One region of the Alicyclobacillus sp. SO9 genome, then DNA from elsewhere that is predicted to be linked to it. Evidence: riboswitches for the same ligand, from Rfam matches in the RefSeq annotation. Region 1 holds a riboswitch; each other region holds the start of a gene.
The links. Region 1 has a riboswitch for cobalamin ahead of GI364_RS08320 (ribonucleoside-diphosphate reductase subunit alpha). Riboswitches for the same ligand answer to the same signal wherever they lie in the genome.
Positions count from the first base shown of each region.

Region 1 (3,095 bases):
CGTGACTTAGATGGTCCTCAGACTCCCAAAGAAACTTGTTTTGGGCGAGGTGCTGATGATACCCACTGATACCCAGTCCAATCGCTCGGTATTTCTGATTGCTCATTTCTGCTTGTTTTACTGGGTAGTAGTTCAAGTCAATCACGTTGTCCATGCCTCGAATTTGCGTTTCCACAATACGTTCCATATCCTCTCGAGACTTGCACCGACCAAGGTTGAGCGAGGAGAGGTTACAAACGACAAACTCACCTGGTTTGTACCGAACCACAATGTTGCCATCCTCATCTGTTTCTTCCGTCAACTGCATTGGCTTCATGTTCTGCATGATCTCTGTACAAAGATTGCTACAGTAGATCATGCCTGCATGTTTGTTGGGATTCATCCGGTTTGCCGTATCACGAAAAAACACAAACGGAGTTCCCGTCTCAAAGGTGGACTGGAGGATCCTTTTCATGATGTCGATAGCTGGTATTTCAATTCGGTCAAGCTCAGGGTTGTCAATGCACGCTTGATAACGACGTTCGAACTCTTCACCCCATGCATCTTCCAAACGGAATCCCATAGCTTTCTCTACCTCATAAGGACAGAAGAGATGCCAACTGCCTCGTGACTCAACACGCCGCATAAACTCATCAGGAATACACACGCCAGGGAAGATATCGTGTGCTTTGAGTCGCTCATCCCCGTTGTTCGTCTTGAGTTGCAGGAAATCTTGAATGTCCTTGTGCCAAACATCGAGATAGACAGCGACCGCACCACTGCGCACCCCCAGTTGGTTGCAGCTCACCGCTGTGTTGTTGTAATTCCGAACCCATGGAATGACTCCACCACTGGCTCCCTTGTGATTTCTGATAGCTGAACCTCGTGCTCGAATCTTCCCAACGTAGATCCCCATCCCTCCGCCGAATTTCGATACACGGGCAAAGGCCTTATCCGTTTCGTAGATACTAATGAGATCGTCCTCCGGCATATCGATAAAGCAGGAACTCAACTGATGGAATGGTTTGCGAGCATTGCTCAGTGTTGGTGTTGCAACTGTTGCTTCAAGCTTTGATAGGACATCGTAAAACTGCTTGGCACGCTCTACCCTGCCCGCTTCATTCATCGCCAGATGCATAGCGACACCCATGAACAACTCTTGAGGCAACTCCAGAACCTCTGCGCTCTCCCCCCGAATCACGTACCGATCCATAAGTTGCTTTAACCCGACATAGTTGAACAGCAAGTCACGTTCCGGCCTTATGTACTGCTCAAGCTCGTTGATTTCTTCCTTGGTGTATTTCTTCCGAATGTAAGTTCCATACCGACCAATGTCCTCAAGTCTCTTAATGAGCGCATGAAAGTCGGTATACGGAGAAGCCTCCAATCCTCGGTTATCGGCAGCTTCTTGATAGATACTCGACAGCAGTAGCCGAGCCGCAACGTACTGCCAGTTGGGCTCTTCAATCGAGGTCTTTTCGACCGCTAATTGAATGACCAACCTCACAATGGCCTGTTGAGACATGCCCTCCCTAGACTGCGTTCGTATAACGTTCAGCAGTGCCTCTGGATGGCAACCATCAAGACCGTGGCAGACCGAGTGAATGACCTCTTTCATGTCGGTGAAGCTGAACAGATTCGACCAATCCACCTGAATTGACGATGGCTTGTCCAATACGGCTTGTTCTTCCTGGATACTCACATTGAGCGCCTCCTTGGGTTTGCGCAATAAAAAACACCCCGCCCATCGAGGACGGAGTGCTATTGAAGTCACGATTGAACAGATTCCCACATGAAATCCGAAGTGGATCGCTTCCAAAGCCCTACCCATCTCCTCGTGGGCATACTTTCAATTGCAAACATGGCAGGTCTCCGGACTTGGACTCATTTGCAAAGACTCACCTTCCCCGATTAACTCGAGTGGCTGGCGATTGAACACCAGAGTCTTGCATCGTACCTTACCGTGGCGAGGACCGCTCCAGACTTTCACTGGATTCCCTTTTCACCCAACAAAGTTGGGCACCAAGTTCGCATATGAAGTTGTGTTTGCAATTCTAGCACTATATATGGTGTCTATCAACACATTTATGTCACTTCACACGCTACATTCAGCAATTCGATGTTCCTTCACATATAGACACGTATGAATGCACGGTCTTGTTCCACCATAAGAAACAGAGAGACAACAGGGGGATTTATAATTGCATTCATTTGCGATATTGGAGCAAGCTCGTCGACATCTTAGCTTAACCTCATATGACTACTGGCTTGAGCACTCGCTCTTCTCTTGGCAGTGGTGGTTTCTCCTTACCCTTTCCGTTGTCCCCTGGGTCATTTGGTGGATATTAACTGATCGAAATCGCATATATGAGATTGCCAGTTACGGCATGCTCATTGGGTGTATTTCGTCCCTTCTCGACTTATGGGGAACAAACTCACTGTTCTGGGCTTATCCGCATCAGTTGCTATGGTTTCTCATTCCAGCTCTCATTCCCGTCGACTTATCAGTCTTACCGGTCGAGCACATGTTGATCTACCAATACTTTCGGACATGGAAGTCGTTCATTGTAGCATTGTTGGTCGCAGCACTTATTGTCGCATTTGTGGTGGAACCGCTGTTTGTTAGGTTTCACCTGTATGTCCTGTACTCGTGGAAGTTTATATACTCTGTACCGTTATACATGCTCAAAGCGATCTTTGCACGATGGGTTATTGAACGCTTAAAGGCTTCCTCCCGATGATATACTTTGCCGATATAGCGGACATTTTTATTGCAGAAATATCGACAAACGCCCTGCTCCGCAAGGAGAAACTCGCCTTTCAAACGAGTCTGCGACTACGACAGCTGCGTTGTTGGTCGGATCAATATTTCATTCACAGATGCTCTTTCTGGTTGGTTGATTGCATAGAATATCGCTTCGGCAATGTCTTCAGATTGAAGCGCCTGTGCCGTTGCCCGAGATTTCAACGCATTCAGGGCATCCTCATCCGTTATCGTGGTAAGTAACTCTGTCTCAACCATGCCAGGAGAGATAATCGTCGCCCGAATATTCGAGGTCGGTGATAATTCCATACGAAGTCCCTCCGTAATTGCACGTACCGCAAACTTGGTTCCA
Region 1 is NZ_CP066339.1:1,851,659-1,854,753, reverse strand. Features, by position in the region: gene GI364_RS08320 (ribonucleoside-diphosphate reductase subunit alpha) at 1-1,597, opposite strand, end outside; cobalamin riboswitch at 1,825-2,021, opposite strand; gene GI364_RS08315 (CBO0543 family protein) at 2,181-2,720, shown strand; gene GI364_RS08310 (SDR family oxidoreductase) at 2,816-3,095, opposite strand, start outside.

Region 2 (3,095 bases), 620 kb from region 1:
CCGGGTTTCAAGTTGCAGCAGTACATCCAGTCAATGTGATGTCCAAAAATCGCTTTCAGCGGGAGTTGCACGGGAAGAGACACGGCAAACCTTGGGAACGACTGGTGCTGGGAGACCACCTGGAGGCATTTCATTTCATGCTCAGCGAACTTGGTCCAAGGGGCTTGTTTCCAGACAAGATCCGAAAACGGGCGTGGCTTGAGAAATGGCGAAAGCAATTGGAAGACACGCCGGATAACAGGAGTAAATTGCCTTTATAAGTCTGCTTGTGAGAGCAGAAACTAACTCCAATTCGAGCTTGGCTTGTGAACGAGTGTGTTCCTCGAAGGGCCACACGCACGCTGCTGTTCTGTCGTGGATGTGTTCACAAGGCCGACGACCGCGAGGAGGGGTACGGATGGACTGGTACGAGAAGCTGACAGATTACTTTCCAGAGCATGAGCTAAAAGACGTAAACCAGATGGAGGCATTACTGGAGCACGTGCCGGCCTATCGCAAACGCGAAACAGAAGATTACTTGGTGATGTATGCGGAATATCCAGATTTTATATTTTTGGATTACTTACTCGTTTACCCAGGTACGAGAGGCCGCGGCATTGGCGGGCAGGTCATAGGAGATTTTCAGTCCAAAGGCAAGTTACTCATAGCAGAAGTCGAGCCGGAGGACGAGGAGAACGCAGATACCGGCAAACGAATTCGGTTTTACGAAAAGAATGGTTTTCGCCTTGCCAGTAACATTGAATATACGCGCTGGGACAATGACGGAGAAGTATTCCGTATGGACATTTACTACTGGAGCCCGGATCCAACCCATGAACGTCAGGTTCTGCAGATGATGAAGCACATCTGCAGAGAGATTCACAACTTCCAAGCGATGAAGTATTATGGACGTCTTGTAGCAAATCCAGAAACCTCGCTTCAGTGGAAGCATTGACAAGGCTCTGGTCCTGGCATACGATAAAATCACAATTTGTTGCCTTTGGGTGCCCCAATGGATGAACAACTGTTAGGTGTGAAGGTTTTTTGCATCGAGCGTTTCATCGTGTCAGGGGAGAATAGGGAAGCCGGTGTAAATCCGGCGCGGTCCCGCCACTGTAAACAGCCAATACTCATGGCTGCCACTGTTTCCGAAGGGAAATGGGAAGGCGCCAACTAGAGTGGCTGTGAGCCAGGAGACCTGCCTAGAGGCCAGCGTGTGCTTAAGCCTTCGAGGAAAAGGTGAGTGGCCAGAGGTACATACCAACTACCGACCACAACCCTGCCGTGATGGCAGGGTTTTCCTTATGAAGGGGGAAGAGTGCGGATTGCCTGACCGTCCGCGTTCTTCTTCGAAGCCACGGAAATCATTGTTCAGAGCTTTTGTGTCTCGAACAAATACGTGGGAGGTTTTTTCATGAACAGAAAAACGGCAGCAGTTATTTCGGCTTCTCTTGGAACGGCCCTGTTGGTTGCGGGGTGCGGAACCGTAAATCAAGCTGCTAGTCACAGCAAAGTCAGTACGGGAAACCAGACTGCGACAAACTCAACTGGAACTGCAACCGGACAGGCGGGACAGACCCCGCAAGCACAGACCCAATTTCCCTTGACTGTGAAAGACCAGGCGGGCCACACGATTACCATTAAAAAGGCCCCCAAGCACATTGCCTCCATAACTTTGGGTACAGACACCATCTTGTCCGGACTGGTTCCAAAGAGTGAGATTGCGATGGTGACAAAGTTTTCAGCGGATCCGAATCAATCCAATATTGTGAGCTTTGTGAAAGGGATACCGAAGATTAATCAAGCGAACTCTGAGCAGATTATTGCGGCGCATCCGGATCTGGTTTTGGCTGCCTCGTACACACAGTCAGGTGTTGTTCAACAGTTGAAACAGGCAGGAATCCCGACCTATGAGTTCGCGAGTTTTAACTCTCAAAAGGCTATTGAGAAAAATATTAAAATAATGGGAAAACTAGTTGACAAACCGGCAAAGGCTAACCAACTCATCAAGACAATGAATCAGCAGTTGAAGCAGATTGGGAATGCGGTCAAGGGCATGAAAAAGCCGACAGTTATCAGCGACAGTTCTTACGGGGACGCCGCAGGCAGTCAAACGACTGTGAACGACATGATTAGAGACGCAGGGGGGGTCAACGCAGCCGCAGGTGTCACGGGTTGGAAAAAAGTGACGGATGAACAGATTGTCAAGTGGAATCCGGATGTCATGATTATTTCCAGCACAGACAAGGGATACAAACAGAAACTGCTTCATGACAAGGCCCTGCAAGACGTCAATTTTGTCAAGAACAGACGCATTTACGCAGTTCCCCCTGCAGACTTAAACAGCCTGTCACAATACTTTCCGAGAGGAGTCAGGGATATTGCCAAGGATTTGCACCCTAAGGCCAACATTCCCAAATTGACAAAATGAAACGACTTCATGCCGGCGTTGGGATAACTGTTTTATCTGCCGCCCTGGTTGTGGCTGCATTTCTCGAACTGGATTTGGGTCCCATGCATATTTCAGTGGGAAAAGCCGTAATGGATTCGTGGGCATACTTCAGCGGTCAGCGCACATCTGACGCGGTAGTCATGGGAGCCATCCGTTGGCCGCGCCTTGTGGTGGCAGCGATGGTTGGAGCCGGGCTTGCGAGTACCGGAGCCGCATTGCAGGCGGTGTTTCGCAATCCAATGGCCGATCCCGCTATTATCGGTGTTTCTGGCGGCGCCTCCCTCGGCGCGGTCGTGGTTATCAGCCTGGGATTGGCTTCCCGCAGCCAGTGGTGGACGCCGGCAGGCGCTTTCGTTACCGGACTTGTTGCTGTTTTCCTGATTTACCGATTAGGGACCATTGCCGGGCGTACAGCGGTGCATTCATTGCTCTTATCGGGAGTTGCTGTCAGTTCGCTGTCCAGTGCCTTGGTCACATTGGCTCTGTCACTTTCTCCATTACAGACCATGCAGGCCATCCTGTTCTGGCTCATGGGGGGACTTGACGGAAGTACGTGGGGCCATGCACTGATGATTACGGTCTTTTCCGGTGTCGGGCTTGTGGTGTATCTAACCCAAGCCCGTGCCCTGGACATCTTGTCCATCGGGGAGGAGCAGGCGGAAGG
Region 2 is NZ_CP066339.1:1,231,218-1,234,312, forward strand. Features, by position in the region: gene GI364_RS05465 (glycosyltransferase) at 1-260, shown strand, start outside; gene GI364_RS05470 (N-acetyltransferase) at 398-934, shown strand; cobalamin riboswitch at 1,000-1,200, shown strand; gene GI364_RS05475 (ABC transporter substrate-binding protein) at 1,394-2,410, shown strand; gene GI364_RS05480 (FecCD family ABC transporter permease) at 2,407-3,095, shown strand, end outside.
Region 2: linked by a shared signal. The riboswitch ahead of GI364_RS05475 (ABC transporter substrate-binding protein) and the one ahead of GI364_RS08320 (ribonucleoside-diphosphate reductase subunit alpha) in region 1 are both predicted to bind cobalamin.

Region 3 (3,095 bases), 940 kb from region 1:
CTCTGCGAGCCAAGAAACATCCAGTTATTAAGCAACAATGACAGGCAATCTATGAGAATAATCGAACTTTGTCGCTCACCCAGTACAGGTGGTACGTTCAGCGGTTCTTCAATGGTCATCCAGTGTGAAGGGCGCCGTGACTGATGTTGTGCAATCCGTGCTGCCATTTCGTCGTCCAGCGCCTGCGCTGTTGCAATGTACGTAACGGAACGATTCTCCGTGGTGGATAATCTCTGAACATAGCGCTCTGCAAAAGAACTTTTCCCACTGCGTGCGCCCCCGATGATAAGCGTGACTGGCACAGTATACCTCCTTTTCCAATTGCATTGAACAGGTGATTCTTTCCTTACTCATTTTTCGTAAATGTAATTGTAGGCAACGAAACTGATGGATGAAGAACATGAGCGACATCCTTTACTCCCTTGATAATATATTGAGACACCGACGAAAGACTGGCACCACTCACCGCATACACGCGATGATTTTTCACAGCACGCACTGTCTGAAGCTTTGAATCGTGAAGAAGTTTGTTCGCAAATCTCTTGTCACTGTTAGCCGTAATAATCACTTGCGGATTCATCTTGATAATCTCTTCATCCGTGATTTTATTCCATCCTTTGACCTTTGCTGCAGCGTTCACACCGCCCGCATCCACAATGATACTGTTCACGGTCGTCCCTTTTCCGGCAGCGAAGCCATACGAACTATAGTCTAAAACTGTTGGCTTCTCTTTCCTTTTTACTGCTGTTTGAATCTTCGCCAAATCCGTATTCATTTTCGCCACAAGTCTCTGAGCCCTCGGCTGTGCCCCTACAAGCTTGCCGGTCAGTTTGATATTTTTTTCAATACCGGATATGGAATGAAACTGCGTAAATTCAAAGACGGGAACACCAGCCTGTGTCAGCTGGCTCACCACACCCGCCTTCGTATACGAAGCTGCCAAAACGAGATCGGGATGAACGGCTAGAATTTGGCTGGCGTTTGCTTTTTGAATGGCCGTGATTCCTTTGGCCCAATGGATGACATTGGAATATGCCGGATTTGTTGCATAAGTTGTAACCATCGCGACATCTTTTTTGGGAACCAGTGCCGATAGAATCTCATCCGTTCCCTCTGTTGTTGAGGCAATGTGGTGAGGCTGTTTCGGGATTGTCCTCGTGTGCCCTGCCTCGTCCTTGATGGTGAGGGGATAAGTGGTGTTCTTTACGTTGGCTGATGGCGTGGATTGACCGGTGGTATTGGCAGTTGCATTTGCCGAGCGTTTGGGGGGCGTGCCGCAACCTACTACTAAAGCTGTTGTTCCAAAAACTACGATTGAGCCTACTGTCCACTTGCGAATTTCGTTCATGTTCCTTCCTCCCAGAGAAATGTGATGCCAATTTCCCTGCGAAGAAAATGCTCTGTCTGCCGACAGAGCATCCGTTGGTTATGTTCTACTAAAGCAGCAGTATAGAGGTGATTGGGACGCTGCCTCGTACACAACCGACGCCTCTCCGCGAAGGGTCTTGGTTGACTTCCCAGGCAGGTTTCCTGACTCTCAGCGCAGACAATATCGATACCTTCCCATCCTCAAAGGACAGTGTTATCGAGCTGCTTTCGTGCTGATTACAGTGGCGGGACCGTACCGGATTCTCACCGGTTTCCCTATTATCTCCACTTCATTGGAGCACCTGAAAAGTATGTTATCAAGTTATTTTTATCCTATTGCAATCAATAGTAGTTGTCAATTTACAGTTTGCTCAATGAACCTTGGTCTCTCACCGCCGTAAGTAACGAGTACCAGCATGCAGAACCGCATTGTATACTGCACTTCCTAAGGCTTGCCCAAACGTTGTTGCCAGTCCTGCATACTGAATTTCATTCATCGGCTTCTCATCATCTAGAGAACGATGACGAACTAGTGCCCGCTGTGTACTTCCTAAGAGAATTGCATCTGTAGATGTCCCCGTCGCGTGTCTTCCATCAGATACTCGGATATTCAAATCATAGAGTGCTGCGGTCTTTGCTTCAGTGGCTGTGATAACGCCTCCCACCAAAGCCTCAGGTCGTACGACCCCTGCAATCAGTGTAATTATATTGATAGTCCCAGGACTGTAAGACCGGTTCAGGTCGTCACTTGCCGCCATCGGTATTCTGACACTATTGGCCGTACCGACAGATACACAGGTAAGCAGCTCCCACTGTTCTCCTGTTCTTACTTCCCAGCCAGCATCGAGAACAGATGCGGCAGTAAGAAACCCGGCTGCAAGGGGCATTTTCTCTTCAGGTACGCCCACTTCTTTGAATCGGTCTTGCAAATCCTTTTCTGGCTCCATAGAACGATAAGATCTTTCAACTTGAAAGTTCCCAATGTATTGCGTCGTTTGTAGACCCCCACCATAGATACATGAACTGATACTACGAAAACCACGGTCTCCTTGCATAGAAATTGCACGAGGCAGAGAACGAATAATAACTTCTCCTGCCTCCCAATAGGAAGTTGGAGAAAGCAATGACCCTTGTGTATCGACGTCCAATACTGGAGTTTTCATTCCTCAACCACGAAACACGTCTGTGCTATTCTCATAAGGCACGTCGGACTGATGAACCCTGGCATTTGCCGTACGTGCCAGGACAAATAACAAATCAGACAAACGGTTCAGGTACTGTAGCGTTGGTTCGTGAATCGACTCTACCTGCATCAAATCCACCACTCGTCTCTCGGCTCTACGGACAACGGTACAGGCCACATGAAGTGCGGCTGAAGCTCGTACCCCACCCCGCACAATGAACTTGGTAACTGCATCTGCTTCCTCTTTAAACCGATCGATGTGCGGTTCTAGTGTTGCTGCGGCCATATCTGAAGTCCGAAATGCATAATCTCCAGCCTGCGGCGACGCAGCCAAATCTGCCCCCACATCCCATAAAGTCTGCTGCACATCAGAGAGTACGTCAAGGATATCGCGATCGCGTTCGATATCCAATTCACTCATCGCCAACCCAATAAAAGCTCCCGCCTCATCCACTGTTCCGTAAGACTCTATTCGCAGGTCATGTTTCCACCTGCGTTCTCTCCCAATTAACATCGTCTTGCCCTTGTCGCCGCCTCGAGTATA
Region 3 is NZ_CP066339.1:913,242-916,336, reverse strand. Features, by position in the region: gene cobU (bifunctional adenosylcobinamide kinase/adenosylcobinamide-phosphate guanylyltransferase) at 1-302, opposite strand, end outside; gene GI364_RS04095 (ABC transporter substrate-binding protein) at 347-1,348, opposite strand; cobalamin riboswitch at 1,503-1,689, opposite strand; gene GI364_RS04090 (adenosylcobinamide amidohydrolase) at 1,758-2,531, opposite strand; gene GI364_RS04085 (cob(I)yrinic acid a,c-diamide adenosyltransferase) at 2,535-3,095, opposite strand, start outside.
Region 3: linked by a shared signal. The riboswitch ahead of GI364_RS04095 (ABC transporter substrate-binding protein) and the one ahead of GI364_RS08320 (ribonucleoside-diphosphate reductase subunit alpha) in region 1 are both predicted to bind cobalamin.